2 regions of the Bradyrhizobium sp. USDA 4474 genome follow, and region 1 is predicted to be linked to the other one. Evidence: predicted binding sites of a transcription regulator. Region 1 holds the regulator's gene; the other holds the start of a gene.
What was found. The regulator PhoB, encoded in region 1, activates phosphate uptake and scavenging genes when phosphate is short. The targets are predictions, from matches to a motif close to TGTCATNNANCTGTCAT.

Region 1 (7,853 bases):
CGGGCTCTGGAACAGGTTCGACATGTGCCAGAGCTTGGTGGCCTGCTCCTGCAGCGCCTTGACCAGCGCGGGATGGGCATGTCCGAGCGCATTCACGGCGACGCCCGAGGTGAAATCGAGATACCGATCGCCATTGGTTGCGATCAACCAAACGCCTTCACCGCGCTCAAAACCGAGATCGGCCCTGGCGAAAACGGGGAGCAAATGCGGCGCTGCGCTGTTAGTCATGACGGCCACTTGAATGTTGCGGACGGTGTGGGCGTGCATTGCGCAACGCACCATTGACCAGCCTGAAAACGAAACGTGCCGCCTTTTAAGGGCGGCACGCGTCACCATTTTAGGCCTGGTGAAACGGGTGTCAATGCCGCCCGAACGCCTCGCGACATGCTGAATCCGTAGTCTTGCGGTGGCGATTTTGCGGGATATTCGCCACGGAACATGTGGAAGCGAGTCGCCGGACTCTTGCGCGTGAGTCACGCCATATTGTAGCGTTCGGCTTGTCAGATACGACATCTCGTGCAGCGGTTCTGATCCCAAAAGTCCTCTTGTACCGGCGTAAACGTTCGGGCGTCTGATTGCGCCCGGCGAGCCTTAAGGGATTCTGGCGGCACGGGTTTTTCGAAGCTTACGCATTCGTCGTGCGGCCCCGCAGATGGCGGCGCGCGGTGAAGGAAAGGGTGCCATGACCGTTTTGACTTGGTCCGACGATCGCGTCGAACAGCTGAAAAAGCTCTGGGAGGCCGGACTTTCGGCCAGCCAGATTGCCGCTGAGCTTGGGAATGTCACCCGCAACGCCGTGATCGGCAAGGTACACAGGCTCGGCCTGTCCGGCCGCGCCAAGAGCCCGTCTTCGGCAGCTCCCCGGCCGCGCAAGGCGCGTCCCGCGCAGCACATGATGCGCGTGAGCCGCCCGATCTCGCGGGGCAACACCGCACTCGCCCAGGCCTTCGAGGTCGAGGTCGAGGCTGAACCTGTGACCTTCGACAACGTGGTGCCGATGAGCCAGCGGCTGTCGCTGCTCGAATTGAACGAGGCCACCTGCCACTGGCCGGTCGGCGATCCCTCGAGCGCGGACTTCTTCTTCTGCGGCGGCAAGGCGCTCTCCGGCCTGCCCTATTGCGCCCAGCACTCGCGGGTCGCGTATCAGCCGGCGGCCGATCGTCGCCGCGCGCCGGCGAAGCCGGGTCCGCGCTGAGCATGGCTCCAGACGACAGCGTCCCGGTACCTGCGACGATCGAGACATAAAAAAGCGCGCCCCAGGGCGCGCTTTTTATTTTGCTTGCATGTCACCGTGCTCAGGCCTGCTCGGCCTTCGCGAAGCGGTCGTCGAGCGCGTAGCCGGCGCCACGGACGGTGCGGATCGGGTCCTGCTCGCGGCCGAGATTGAGGAGCTTGCGCAGGCGGCCGATATGCACGTCGACGGTCCGCTCGTCGATGTAGATGTCGCGGCCCCAGACGCTGTCGAGCAACTGCTCGCGCGAGAACACGCGGCCGGGATGCTCCAGGAAGAACTCCAGCAGGCGATATTCGGTCGGGCCGAGGTCGATCGGCCGGCCCGAGCGCGCCACGCGACGCTTTTCGCGGTCGAGCTCGATGTCGCCGAAAGCCAGCACGGTTGCGAGCCGCTCGGGGCTTGCACGCCGCAGCAGTCCTTTCACCCGCGCCAACAGCTCAGGCACGGAGAACGGCTTGACGATGTAATCGTCGGCGCCGGTGGCGAGGCCGCGCACCCGCTCGCTCTCCTCGCCGCGCGCGGTGAGCATGATGATCGGCAGCTGCTTGGTGTCGGACCGCGTCCGCAACCGGCGGCACAGCTCGATACCGGACAGGCCCGGCAGCATCCAGTCGAGCACGATCAGATCGGGAATGTGCTCCTTGAGACGGGTGTCGGCGTCGTCGCCGCGCATCACCGTCTCGACGTCATAACCGTCGCCTTCGAGATTGTAGCGAAGCAGCTCGGTGAGAGCTTCTTCGTCTTCAACCACCATAATGCGTGCGCCCATGGGGTCGTCGCTCCTTGAGGATTCAGGTGTTGGGGACGGTGGTTGCGAAGGTCGTCATGTCGCCCTTCGGTCGCTTGTCGGTGATGGCCTGGCCTTCGATCATGTAGAACACGGTCTCGGCAATGTTGGTGGCGTGGTCGCCGATCCGCTCGATGTTCTTGGCGCAGAACATCAGATGGATGCAGAACGAGATGTTGCGCGGATCCTCCATCATGTAGGTGAGGAGCTCGCGGAACAGCGAGGTGCAGATGGCGTCGACCTCCTCGTCGCCCTTCCACACCACCATCGCCGCCGGCAGATCATGCGCGGCATAGGCATCCAGCACCGACTTGACCTGTTGCTGCACGAGGTCGGTCATGTGCTCGAGGCCACGGAACAGCTTGAGCGGATGGAAATCCGTCTCAAGCGCCGCGACGCGTTTGCCCATGTTCTTGGCGAGGTCGCCGATCCGCTCGAGATCGGTCGCGACGCGCATGGCGCCGACGATCTCGCGCAGATCGATCGCCATCGGCTGGCGGCGGGCGATGGTGAGCACGGCGTGCTCCTCGATCCGCCTTTGAAGCGCGTCGATCTCGGCGTCGGTGATGACCACGCGCTGGCCGAGCGCGACGTCGCGACGGATCAGCGCGTCGACGGAATCGACGATCATCCGCTCGGCGAGGCCGCCCATTTCCGCGACCGACCGGGTGAGCTCCTGGAGGTCGGTATCGAAAGCCTTTGCGGTATGTTCAGAACCCATGTCCTGTCTCCTCAGCCGAACCGGCCGGTAATGTAATCCTGCGTGCGCCGGTCGGTCGGCGACGTGAAGATCTTGCTGGTGTCGTCGAACTCGATCAACTCGCCGAGATACATGAAGGCGGTCTTGTCGGAGACGCGCGCCGCCTGCTGCATGTTGTGGGTGACGATCGCGATCGTGTAATTCTCGGACAGTTCCTGGATCAGCTCCTCGACCTTGGCGGTCGAGATCGGGTCGAGCGCCGAGCAGGGCTCGTCGAACAGGATCACCTCGGGCCGCACGGCGACGGTGCGCGCGATGCAGAGACGCTGCTGCTGGCCGCCGGAGAGCGAGAGGCCGGATGCATTGAGCTTGTCCTTGACCTCGTTCCACAGCGCGCCGCCGCGCAGCGCCTTCTCGACGCGGTCGTCCATCTCGGACTTCGGGATCTTCTCGTAGAGACGGATGCCGAAGGCGATGTTCTCGTAGATCGTCATCGGAAACGGCGTCGGCTTCTGGAACACCATGCCGACGCGCGCGCGCAACAGATTGAGGTCCAGCCCGGGATCGAGGATGTTGGTCTGGTCGAGCATCAGCTGGCCGGTGACGCGCTGGCCGGGATAGAGGTCGTACATCCGGTTGAAGATGCGCAGCAGGGTCGACTTGCCGCAGCCCGACGGGCCGATGAAGGCCGTGACGCGGTTGGTGCCGAGCGCCAGATTGATGTTCTTCAGCGCGTGGTGCTCGCCGTAATAGAAGTTGAGATTGCGCACCGTCACCTTCGCCGGAGCTTCGGGCAGCGGCTGCTGGGCATGCGGGAGCCCGCCGGAGGCGCTCATCGATACGGAAAGGTCACTCATTTTGCGGTCCTCTCGGCGCCAAGAATGCGCGCGCCAATGTTCAGGGCAAGCACGGTCAACGTAATCAGCAGCGCACCGCTCCAGGCGAGTTGCTTCCAATAGGCATAGGGGCTCTGGACGAAGTTGTTGATCGTCACGGGCAGGTTCGCCATCGTCTTGTTCAAGCCGAGGCTGAAGAACTGGTTCGACAGCGCGGTGAAGAGCAATGGCGCGGTCTCGCCGGCGACACGGGCGGTCGCGAGCAGCACGCCGGTAATGAGACCCGAGCGGGCCGCGCGATAGGCGATCCGCTTGATCACCAGCGAGCGCGGCAGGCCGAGCGCCGAGGCCGCTTCGCGCAGCGCGTTCGGCACCAGCAGCAGCATGTCCTCGGTCGTACGCAGCACCACCGGGATCACGATGACGGCCAAAGCGAGCGAGCCTGCGATCGCCGAGAAGCCGCGCATCGGCACCACCACGGCGCCATAGATGAACAGGCCGATGATGATCGAGGGCGCCGACAGCAGGATGTCGTTGATGAAGCGGATCACCGAGGTCAGCTTGTCGTTGCGACCGTACTCGGCGAGATAGGTGCCGGCGAACAGGCCGAGCGGCGCGCCGATGCCGACGCCGATCACGGTCATGATCAGCGAACCCACGATGGCGTTGCGCAGGCCGCCTTCGGTCGAGCCCGGCGGCGGCGTGTCGGCGACGAACAGTTCGAGGTTGAGGCCCGCCAACCCGTTGTAAAGCAGCGTCATCAGGATCAGCGCGAGCCAGGTCACGCCGAAGGCGGCGGCGGCGATGCAGAGCGTGCGGACGACGATGTCCTTGCGGCGGCGGCGTGCATAAATCCGGTTCATGTTACTTCCCCGCCTTCCTTTCCAGACGCAGCAGCATCAGCCGGGCGCCCGCGAGCACGAAGAACGTCAGCACGAACAGCAGCAGGCCGAGCAGGATCAGGCCGGACTGGTGCAGCCCGTCGCTCTCGGCGAATTCGGAGGCGATCGCCGCCGAGATCGTCGTGCCCGGCGCGAAGATCGACGACGAGATGCGGAACGAGTTGCCGATGATGAAGGTGACCGCCATGGTCTCGCCGAGCGCGCGGCCCAGCGCCAGCATGACGCCGCCGATGATGCCGACGCGGGTATAGGGAATTACCACGCTGCGCACCACTTCCCAGGTGGTGCAGCCGACGCCATAGGCAGCTTCCTTCAGCACCGGAGGCACCGTCTTGAACACGTCCACCGAGATCGATGTGATGAATGGCAGCACCATGATCGCGAGGATCAGCGCGGCGTTGAACAGGCTGAGATAGGACGGCGGACCTGCGAAGATCGCGCCGAGCACGGGGACGCCATCGAAGATCTTGATCATGAAGGGCTGGAAGGTGTTGGCCAGGAACGGGCCCAGCACGAAGAAGCCCCACATGCCGTAGATGATCGAGGGAATGCCGGCGAGCAGCTCGATCGCCATGCCGATCGGCCGGCGCAGCCATTGCGGGCAGAGCTCGGTCAGGAAGATCGCAATGCCGAGACCGACCGGAATGGCGATCAGCATCGCTATGAAGGAGGTGACGAGCGTGCCGTACATCGGTCCGAGCGCGCCGAGCACGGGCGGATCCGCCGAGGGCGCCCAGCGCTGCGTCCACAGGAACGCGAAGCCGTACTCCTTCATCGCCGGGACGGCGCCGATGATCAGCGAAACGATGATGCCGCCGAGAATGAGAAGCACCGAAATCGCGCTGAGCCGCGTAATCCAGTAGAAGGTGACATCGCCGAGCTTGAACGCGCTCAAAGCCTTGGCGCGATCGTATGGTCCGGCGTCGTCGATTACATCGCTCTGAACGGCCATTTCTGCCACGCCGATCCCCTGTGCCAAGTCATATACGCTTTTGATGGTCTCGTGCCCCGGACTCGGCACGAGGCCTATCCGGGGCAGAAAAGTCGTCACGTCGGCAATGCGGCCGCAGGAGGCCGCACTGCCTCCGAGAGCAAAGAGCTTAGCTCTTGATGTCGGCTGACCAGGTCTTCTCGATCAGCTTCACGACGTTCTCGGGCATCGGGATGTAGTCGAGTTCCTCCGCAGACTTCGCACCCTTTTCAAAGGCGAACTGGAAGAACTTCAGCGCTTCCTGCGACGCGGCCTTGTCGGTCGCTTCCTTGTGCATCAGCACGAAGGTCGTCGCGACGATCGGCCAGGACTTGTCGCCAGGCTGGTCGGTGAGGATCAGGTAGTACCCCGGAGCGCTGGTCCAGTCGGCGTTGGACGCGGCAGCCTGGAACGACTCGTTGGTCGGGTCGACGGTCTTGCCGGCCTTGTTGACCATCTTGGTGTAGGTCAGCTTGTTCTGCTTGGCATAGGCGTATTCGACATAACCGATCGAGTTCCTGGTCTGGGCAATGTTTCCGGCAACGCCCTCGTTGCCCTTGGCGCCGACGCCAACGGGCCACTCGACGGCGGTGCCTTCACCGACCTTGCTCTTCCAGTCGGCGCTGGCCTTGGAGAGGTAGTTGGTGAAGTTGAAGGTGGTACCCGAACCGTCCGCGCGGTGAACGACCGAGATCGATTCCGACGGCAGCTTGGCACCCGGGTTCAGCTTCTTGATCGCAGCGTCGTCCCACTTGGTGATCTTGCCGACGAAGATGTCGGCGAGGGTGGCGCCGTCGAGCACGAGATCGCCGGCCTTCACGCCTTCAACGTTCACGACCGGAACGATACCGCCCATGACCATCGGCCACTGAGCGAAGCCGTCCTTCTGGAGCTGATCCGCCTTCAAGGGAGCGTCGGTCGCGCCGAAGGTCACGGTCTTGGCCTGGATCTGCTTGATGCCGGCGCCAGAACCGATCGACTGGTAGTTCACGCCATTGCCCGTGTCCTTCTTGTAGGCATCAGCCCATTTGGAGAGGACGGGGAAAATGAAGGTCGAGCCGGCACCGGTGATGTCGGCGGCGAAGGCCGTCGTCGTCGTTGCGGCGACCAAGCCGGCAGCGACGATCGTCTTGATGAATTTCATGCTGGTCTCCATACAGGGGAGCGAAGCGCCCATCAGCGCCCGATCGCGCTCCCCGCGCCGCCCCTTTAGGAGCGGTCGGCTGAGCTTTTACGAAGCTTTCATGACAGTCGGATGACACCATCAAGCAATTGAAATCGCTCGATTTTCTTGTCTAGACGAAAGTCTTGGCCTGGGGAAAACAGGCGGTGAAAGTGGCGCCCTGTTTGGGCACACTTTCGATCAAAAGACGGCCGCGGTGACGATTTAGAATGTGTTTCACCAGGGATAGTCCCAGTCCTGTTCCGCCCTGCAAGCGGCTGTCGCCGACATCGACCCGATAGAACCGCTCGGTCAGGCGCGGCAGGTGCTCGGGCGCGATGCCGGGGCCGAAGTCGCGGACCGTGACCCGGATTTCCTGCGTTCCATCGGTGCCCGAGGGAGCGGTCAGCGACACGATGACGCGCCCGCCGGAGGCGCCGTATTTGAGCGCGTTCTCGATCAGATTCTCGAACAGGCGGAGCAGCTCCTCCCGGTCGCCGGCGATCATGACCGGGGTCTCAGGCAGATGGGTCTCGACCTCGACCTGACGTTCCCGCGCCAGCGGCTCGAGCCCATCGGCGACCTGGAAGATGATCGGCAGCAGATCGACCAGGGTGTCGGGCCGCACATGGGCCGACAGCTCCACCCGCGACAGCGACAAGAGATCGTCGATGAGGCGCGCCATGCGGGTCGCCTGATTGTGCATGATGCCGAGGAAGCGCTCGCGCGCCTTGGGATCGTCCTTGGCCTGGCCCTGCAGCGTATCGATGAAGCCGGACAGCGCCGCGAGCGGCGTGCGCAATTCGTGGCTGGCATTGGCGACGAAGTCGGCCCGCATCTCCTCGACCCGGCGCAACGGCGTCTGGTCGTGGAACGTCATCAGCATGCACTTGTCGGCGCCGCCGAAATTTGTCGGCACCGGCACCGGGGTGATGATCAGTTCCATCCAGCGATCGACGGGCACGTGGTCGAGATAGGTCGCGCGCCGCGGCTCGGTGGTCGCAATGGATTCGCGCAGCGCGGTGATGATCTCCGGCGAGCGCAGCGCGAACTGGGCCAGCTCGTTCTTGCGCAGCGCCGGCGCGAGCTGGGCGGCGGCGGCATTGAGGTGGATGACGCGGCCGGCGCGGTCGAGCAGCACGGCAGGATCAGGCATGCCCGCGACGACGGCGGCCACGGCCGCGCTTTCGACCGGATTGACCCGCCTGACGTCGTCGCGCGAGGTTGCGGCATCATGCAGCCGCCAGGGGATCAGCGCGGCA
Region 2 (7,853 bases), 1.1 Mb from region 1:
ACGACACCCGCCGCTGCACCCTCATCGCGCCGGTGTCGACCGGTTCGCTGGCGCCCAAGCGCGGCAAGGTGGCGCGGAAGGCGCGAACCAGGAAGATCGCCTCGATCAGGTCGCCACGGGCCTGCTTGATCGCGAGCGCTGCGAGCTCGCGGTCATAGAGCGAACCTTCGCTCATGACGCGATCGACGGCGAGCCCAAGCTGCTCAGAGATCTGGTCGAGCGTGACTTCCGCAACGCTTTGGTCGCCGCGCCTGGCATTGGCGAGCAGGCGATGAGCGTTCTCGATGGCGCGTTCGCCACCCTTGACTGCGACATACATGCCTCTAGCCTCCCTTGCCCAGGACTCGCGTGGTGCGCGGGATCGCAGCCACGGCATCATCGGCGACCAGAAGCACGTCGATGCCACGCGGAAACAGGGTTTCGTTGCAACGAAGACGTTCGAACAGGTCGGGGGGCTTGATCGTGGCCTGAAGCGTCGCGGCACCGTCAATGCCGGGGCCACGCAGCTCGAAGCCCGGTCCTCGGTCCAGGCTTTCGACCTGGATGATCACCGTGGTCGAACGGTCAGGATATTCGTTGGTGCCGAGCGCGAAGCGCTCGAACGGGGGCAACGCACCGCCGTCACTGATCAGAGCGAACGCCGCGATCGAGGCATCCTGCACCACCGGCGCACCGCTGTGGAACTTGAGCCATTTCAGGACGTCGGGGCTTTCCGCCATCCGAGCATCGAGCCAGAGCGGCGTGTCATGATCGAACAGCGTCAGCGCGATCGCGGCGGTGCCACGCATCATCGTCTCAGGTGTTCCGGCCATCGGCAGGATGCGCTGGACCGAGCCCGGCCGCGCCATCGCATCCATGACCGAGCGAAAGGTCGATTGCGCCGACAAAACCTTGTCGGCGAACCCCGGCGGCAGTTCCGCAATCGTGGTCATGGCCTCACCCTTCACCGCGCACCATGGTGTAGAAATCAACCTTCGTCGCAGCGGTCTCTTCCGCCGCGCGCCTGCGTCTCGTCATAAGCTGCTCGCGCAGCGGCGCGATAACGTCGCGCTCGACGGCCGCGCCAAAATCGCGCGACTGCACCAGCGCGTCGCACAGCGCGATCAGCCGCGCCTTCTCGCCATCGCGCCCGAGCGTGTAGCCGAAGCCGACCTCGCCGCTCGCAAGCCGCACGGCGGCGCGCGACACCGTCGCCTCGCCGAGATTGAACGGCGCGCCATCCCCACCGATCCGGCCGCGCAACATCACCAGGCCGTTCTCCGGCGCGCGTAACTCCTGATGGCCGGGCAAGGAGATCATGCGCAGGCGGGCGGCGATCTCGCCCGCCTCCGCATGCGCCAGCACAGCCATGGCGGCCTGGCGCTGGGCTTGCTGGGTGTTGTGCTGGGTCACCGAATCCACCGACTCTTGTCGAACTCAAGTTGTCTATGATACTAGACAACTTGATACGGAAACGCCATGACCGTTTCGTGACAAACGTGTGATTTTCGGGCTAGGCTGATCGCCGACATGAGCATGCAGGACACCGCCTCTTCAGGCGTCGCGCTGTGGCGCCTCGTTGCCGACGGCATCGAGCGCGGCATCGCCGACGGCCGTCTTGCCATAGGCGACAAGCTGCCGGGCGAGATGGAGATCGCCGAAACCTATCGCGTCAACCGCCACACCGTGCGGCGCGCGCTGGCGGCGCTCGCCGAACGCGGCATCGTGCGTGCCGAGCGCGGCAGCGGAACCTATGTCGAGGCGCAGAAGCTCGCTTATCCCCTGCGCTCGCGCACGCGCTTCTCGGAGATCGTCGGCGCCGACGGCCGCGAGCCGCATGGAAGGATGATCGAGGCGTCGGAGGATGTCGCAACGCGGGAGCTCGCGCGGGAACTCGGATTGAAGACAGGCGCGCCGCTGGTCAGGATCGAAGCCATCCGCCTCGCCGATCGCAGGCCGATCTGCGTCTCCACCACCTGGCTGTCGGCAGAGTGGTTTCCCGACGCCGGCACGGTGTTTGCCGCCACGCGCTCGATGACGAAGATGCTCGAGCATTACGGTATCAGCGACTACCGCCGCGGCGCCACGAGGATCACGGCCGGCATCGTGGACGCGACCGACGCCGCGCGGCTCGATCTGCCGTTGGGGCGGCCGATCCTGGTGGTCGATGCGACGGATCTCGATCTCGGCGGCAAGCCGCTGCTGACCAAGCACTCGCGGTTTGCAGCCGAGCGGGTGGAGTTTCTGGTGGAGCCGTAGGGAAGGCTCAGGCTACGGCCCGCCCAATGATCGCAAAGCGCAGCTTGCCCGAGATGAAATCGATCGCGGCGACTGCGACCAGGATCATCAGGATCAGGAAGGATACCTTCTGCCATTCCAGCACGCGGATCTGCTCGGCGAGCTGGAGGCCGATGCCGCCGGCGCCGACGATGCCGATGATGGTTGCCGAGCGCGTGTTGGACTCGATGAAGTAGAGCACCTGGCCGGCGATGACAGGCAGCACCTGCGGCATCAAACCGAAGCGGATCTCGTGCAGCACGCCGCCGCCGGAGGCACGGATGCCCTCGACCTGCTTCTGGTCGGCGCCTTCGATCGCCTCCGAGAACAGCTTGCCGAAGGCGCCGAAATCCGACACCGCGATCGCGAGCACGCCGGCGAACGGGCCGAGCCCGACGACGTTGATCCAGACCAGCGCCCAGATCAGGGTGTCGACGCCGCGGATCGAATCGAGGAACCGCCGCACCGGGAAGCGGACCATTTCAGGCACGATATTACGCGCCGCAATCAGGCTGACCGGCAGCGCCATCAGTGCGGCCAGCGTGGTGCCGAGCAGCGCGATCGACAGCGTCTCGCCCAGCGCTTTCAGATAAAGCGGCAGCGACGAGCCGGGATCGGGCGGCATCATCATCATGCCGATCCAGCCGAGCTGGCTCAGCCCCGAGATGAAACGCGAGGGCGAGAAATCGAGATCGACCAGGCCGAACACGAAGATCGCTAGCGCAGCGAGCAGCATCATCGGCGTCGCCAGGCGCGACGACGCCGGGCGGTCGAAGACGTCGGGATAGCGCGCGCGGAACTCCGCAGTGTTCACTTCAGGCGGCTTGCTCAATTTCGCGCCTCCCTGCCAAACAGGCGGCCGCGCACCCAGCCGGTGGTGATGTCGATCAGGAAGACCGTGACGATGATGGTGACGAGGATGGCGCTGACATCGGAGTAGTAGAACTTACGGATCGCGACGATCAGCTCCTGCCCGATGCCGCCGGCGCCAACAAAGCCCATGACGGAAGCTTCGCGGACGTTGATCTCGAAGCGCAGCAGCGCGTAGCTGGCATAGCCCGCCGAGACCTGCGGCAGGATCGCAAATCGCATGCAGGAGATCCAGCTCGCGCCGGTGGAGCGGATACCTTCGGCAGGCTTCATGTCCGCATTCTCGACGATCTCCGAGAACAGTTTTCCGAGCGCGCCGGTCGAGTGGATCGCGATCGCCAGCACACCCGCGACCGGACCGAGGCCGAAGGCCATGACGAAGATCAACGCAAACACGATGCCGGGCACCGTGCGCGCGAATTCAAGCAAGCGCCGCACCGTGAAGCGCAGCCAGGCCGCGGGCGAGGTGTTCTCAGCGGACAAGAAATTCAGCGCGAAGGCGAAAACGCTGCCGATCAGCGTGCCGACATAGCTGATCAGCAGCGTCTCGCCGAGCAGTCTCAGCCATTTGTGCCGGCCCCAGAACCACTCGCCAGGATTGGTCCAGACCCGCTCGCCGCTATCGAGGGTCAGGATGCGGTCGAAATAGCTGACGAAGTTGCCGAAATAGCTGAAGAACGTCCGCAAATTCACCTCGGCGCCGATCGAGGCCACAATCAGCGCGACGACGAAGACGGCGAGGCCCGCCAGCAGCCGCAAGCGCTTGCGTGCGACCGCCTTGCGATAGGCGGCGTTGAGGGCGGCGAGCTGCTGCTCGGGAAGGATCGAAACCGCAATCGTCATCGAAGGCACAGATCCAGGACAGACAGATCCATCAAGAAAAGAGCCGGGTCCCTCGACCCGGCTCCAGTACATCGTCCCGACGAGGTCAGGACGCCTTCTTGCGCAGATTGTCGACGAACTTGATCAGCTCGATGGTCTTGTTGTAATCGTCGGTGGCGACCGGCTCCCAGGGCTTGTTCTTGCCGTCGGAGAGCTTCTTGAACGCCTCGGGGTCCTTCGTCGCCGCATCGAGGAAGGCCTTCTTGATCGCGGCCTTCATGTCGTCAGGCAGATCGCTGAGATAGGCATAGGGCGAGTTGATGATGAGGTCGGACTTCACGATGATGCGGAAATCCTCCTTCTTCATCGGCGTGCCGTCGGCCGACTTCACCATGCCCTTGTTGAGCATGCGGGTCAGGTTGGAATCGTCGTCGGCGTTCCACCAGTTGGCGGCGACATCGACGGTTCCTTGCGCGAGCGCGAGAACGGCGTTCTCGTGGCTGCCGGTGAAGACGACCTTGGAGAAATAGGCATCGGGATCGATCCCCATCGCGTTCAGCTTGAAGCGGGGCATGTTGTTGCCGGACGTGGAGTTCGGATCGACCAGCCCGAGGTTCTTGCCCTTGAGATCCTCGATCTTCCGGTACGGCGATTTCGCCAACACGTAGAACACCGAGTAGTAGCCCTTCGAGCCGTCGGAATTGACGTCGATGACGAAGGCGTCGGTCTTCACGCCGGTGAGGCGGGCACGCGCAAAGGAAGCCGGACCGTAATAGCCGATCTGGATGTTGCCGGCGCGCTGGCCCTCGATCAGAGCCGCGTAGTCGTTGGCGACACGCAGTGTGACCTTGATGCCAAGCTCCTTGGACAGATAGCTGATGAAGGGGGCATAGCGCTCGGTCACGCCCGAGCCGTTCTCGGCCGGAATCGCGGCGAAGGTGATCTCCGGATATTTCGTCCTCCAGTCTTCGGCGGAGGCGGATCCGGCAAAGGTCAGCGCGGCTGCGCCGGCGAGAATGAGTCTGCGAGTGATCATGATGTCCTCTTCATGTGATAGGATCGGTTGACGCAAGACTGGCAATAATGGATGCGGCGCAGCTCAGGCAGCCGCGGCCCTTCCGAGCGCCGGGACGCCCTCGGGCGCCGGCGCAGGCGCGCCGCCCATGATTTCGGCGGCTTCGAGATCATAGAGCTCACGCGCGACGAGGTCGGTCAGTGCGGACGGGGCGCCATCGAACACCACCCGCCCCTGCGCCATACCGATCAGGCGGTCGCAATAGCTGCGCGCCAGATCGAGCGAATGCAAATTGCAGATCACGGTGATGCCGAAGTGCTTGTTGATGCGCAGCAGCGCGTCCATGACGATCTTGGTGTTGCGCGGATCGAGCGAGGCGATCGGCTCGTCGGCGAGGATGATGTCCGGCTGCTGCACCAGCGCCCGCGCGATGGCGACGCGCTGCTGCTGGCCGCCGGAGAGCTGGTCGGCGCGCTGGGCGGCGAGCGCGGCGATGTCGAACTGTTCGAGCGCCGACATCGCCAGCGCCTTGTCTTGCTCGGGCCAGACCTGCGATAGCGAGCGCCAGGCCGGCATGGTTGCCAAACGACCCATCAGCACATTGGTCAGCACGTCGAGCCGGCCGACCAGGTTGAACTGCTGGAAGATCATGGCCGAGCGCGCCCGCCACTGCCGCAGCTCCTTGCCACGCAGCGCGGTGACGTCGAGGCCGTCGAACAGGATGCGGCCCTGCGTCGGCGTCACCAGACGGTTGATGGTCCGCAGCAAGGTGGACTTGCCGGCGCCGGAGCGCCCGATCACACCGACGAAGCCGCCGGGCGAGATTTGAAACGAAGCGTCGTCCACCGCGGCTTTTGCGCCGAAGCGGCACGTCAGACCCTCAACCACCAGCATGCAGCGCTCCAGAGTAGCTGGAGCCCACCGCTAGCGCCGGCGGTTGACACTTGTGTGACATGAGCACGACGGTGCGGCGATCCAACACAGCTCATCCCCTGTCATTGTATCGTCATGATGATGTCATCGGGCAGCTCGAAGACGAGCGCCCGCCCTCGAAATTTCGGATACAACATGACCAAGGTGCTTTCGGTCGAGCCGACCATCGATCCTTCGGCGAAACTGCACGAGGTCAGGCTCGGCGCCTACACCGAGGTCGGCGCGCGAACGATCCTGCACGAGGTGGCGATGGGCGATTACTCCTACGTCGTCAACGACGCGCAGATCACCTACACCACGATCGGAAAGTTCTGCTCGATTGCGGCGATGACGCGGATCAATCCCGGCAATCATCCGATGCACCGCGCCACGCAGGCGCATTTCACCTACCGCTCCAGCGCCTACTTTCCCGGCGAGAGCGACGACAGCGAGTTTTTCGAGTGGCGACGCCAGCATCACGTCCATATCGGCCACGACGTCTGGATCGGCCATGGCGCGATCGTGCTGCCGGGCCGCAACATCGGCACCGGCGCGGTCATCGCAGCCGGCGCCATCGTCACCAAGGACGTGCCGGCCTATACCATCGTCGCCGGCAATCCCGCGCGCATCGTCCGCCGCCGGTTCTCGGAAGAGATTGCCGGGCGGCTTGCCAAGCTGGCATGGTGGGACTGGGATCACGACAAATTGCGTGAAGCGCTGCCCGATTTCCGCAAGCTCGCGATTGAAGATTTCCTCGGAGCATACGAAGCAGGGGCAAGTTTCCCTTCCAGCAAACGAAGCGCGGTCGCGTGACAGACATTTTCATCGAGGGTGGCCGGACGCTGATCGGCTCCGAGCTCGCCGAAACTTCCCTCGCAGTTTCAGGAACCGACATCGCGCAGATCGATGCATCCCGCGGCCGGGCACGGCTGGCGATCGATGCGCGCAATCTTCTGGTGCTGCCTGGAATCGTCGATCTGCACGGCGACGCCTTCGAGCGGCAGATGATGCCGCGCGCCGGCGTCGACTTCCCGATCGACGTCGCGCTTGACGACACCGACCGCCAGGTCATCGGTAACGGCATCACAACGGTATTCCACGCCACCACCTGGTCGTGGGAGCCGGGCCTGCGCAGCGGCGACAATGCAAGGCGCCTGCTCGAGGCGATCGAGCGGCAGCGTCCGCGCTTCGCCGCCGATACCCGTTTCCATCTGCGCCACGAGACCTACAATCTCGATGCCGAAGATGAGATCAGCCAGTGGCTCGGAGAGGGCCGCGTCGACCTGTTCGCCTTCAACGACCACATGGACGGGGTCGTGGCCGACATCTCCAATCCACGCAAGCGCAACCGCATGGTGGAACGCACCGGGCTGTCGAGCGAAGACTTCGACAAGCTCGTCACGCATATCGTCTCGCGCGCCGCCGATGTTCCGGCGTCGATCAACCGGCTCGCAGCAGTGGCCCGCGCGGCCGACGTGCGGATGCTCTCGCACGACGATGCGACGCCGGCGATGCGCAAGTCATTTCGCGACATGGGCGTGAAGCTCGCCGAGTTTCCGATCAATGAGGAGACGGCGCGCGAGGCCGCGGCTGCCGGCGACGCCATCGTCTACGGCGCGCCGAATGTCGTGCGCGGCGGCAGCCACACCGGCTGGACCAAGGCGTCCGACATGATCGCGAAGGGCCTCTGCTCGGTGCTGGCCTCCGACTACTACTATCCGGCGCCGCTGCTCGCGGCCTTCCGCCTGGCCGCCGAGGGCGTGCGGCCGCTGACCGAAGCCTGGAAGCTGATCTCGTCGGCACCGGCAGAAGCCACCGGGCTGACCGATCGCGGCACGCTCGCGACAGGCCTTCGTGCCGACATCCTGCTCGTCGACGACAGTGCGCCGTTGCGGCCGCGGCTGGTCGCGGTGATCTCAGCCGGCAAGCTCGTGCATCTCGCCGATGCGACCCGGCTGATCGGCACAGCAGCGGCGCC

Region 2: a site for PhoB is predicted at 5,957-5,973, ahead of phnC (phosphonate ABC transporter ATP-binding protein). Genes of this name have one in related genera too.

What each region holds. Positions count from the first base shown of each region.
Region 1 covers NZ_JBSRZJ010000002.1:2,931,735-2,939,587, forward strand. Annotated here, with positions in the region: gene ACVW16_RS15710 (acetylornithine transaminase) at 1-228, opposite strand, end outside; gene ACVW16_RS15715 (GcrA family cell cycle regulator) at 683-1,195, shown strand; gene phoB (phosphate regulon transcriptional regulator PhoB) at 1,296-2,003, opposite strand; gene phoU (phosphate signaling complex protein PhoU) at 2,026-2,742, opposite strand; gene pstB (phosphate ABC transporter ATP-binding protein PstB) at 2,754-3,578, opposite strand; gene pstA (phosphate ABC transporter permease PstA) at 3,575-4,420, opposite strand; gene pstC (phosphate ABC transporter permease subunit PstC) at 4,422-5,411, opposite strand; gene pstS (phosphate ABC transporter substrate-binding protein PstS) at 5,560-6,573, opposite strand; gene ACVW16_RS15750 (ATP-binding protein) at 6,725-7,853, opposite strand, start outside.
Region 2 covers NZ_JBSRZJ010000002.1:3,992,770-4,000,622, reverse strand. Annotated here, with positions in the region: gene ACVW16_RS20780 (carbon-phosphorus lyase complex subunit PhnI) at 1-319, opposite strand, end outside; gene phnH (phosphonate C-P lyase system protein PhnH) at 324-932, opposite strand; gene phnG (phosphonate C-P lyase system protein PhnG) at 937-1,401, opposite strand; gene phnF (phosphonate metabolism transcriptional regulator PhnF) at 1,510-2,238, shown strand; gene phnE (phosphonate ABC transporter, permease protein PhnE) at 2,246-3,088, opposite strand; gene phnE (phosphonate ABC transporter, permease protein PhnE) at 3,085-3,969, opposite strand; gene phnD (phosphonate ABC transporter substrate-binding protein) at 4,055-4,984, opposite strand; gene phnC (phosphonate ABC transporter ATP-binding protein) at 5,048-5,857, opposite strand; gene ACVW16_RS20740 (transferase hexapeptide repeat family protein) at 6,032-6,688, shown strand; gene ACVW16_RS20735 (alpha-D-ribose 1-methylphosphonate 5-triphosphate diphosphatase) at 6,685-7,853, shown strand, end outside.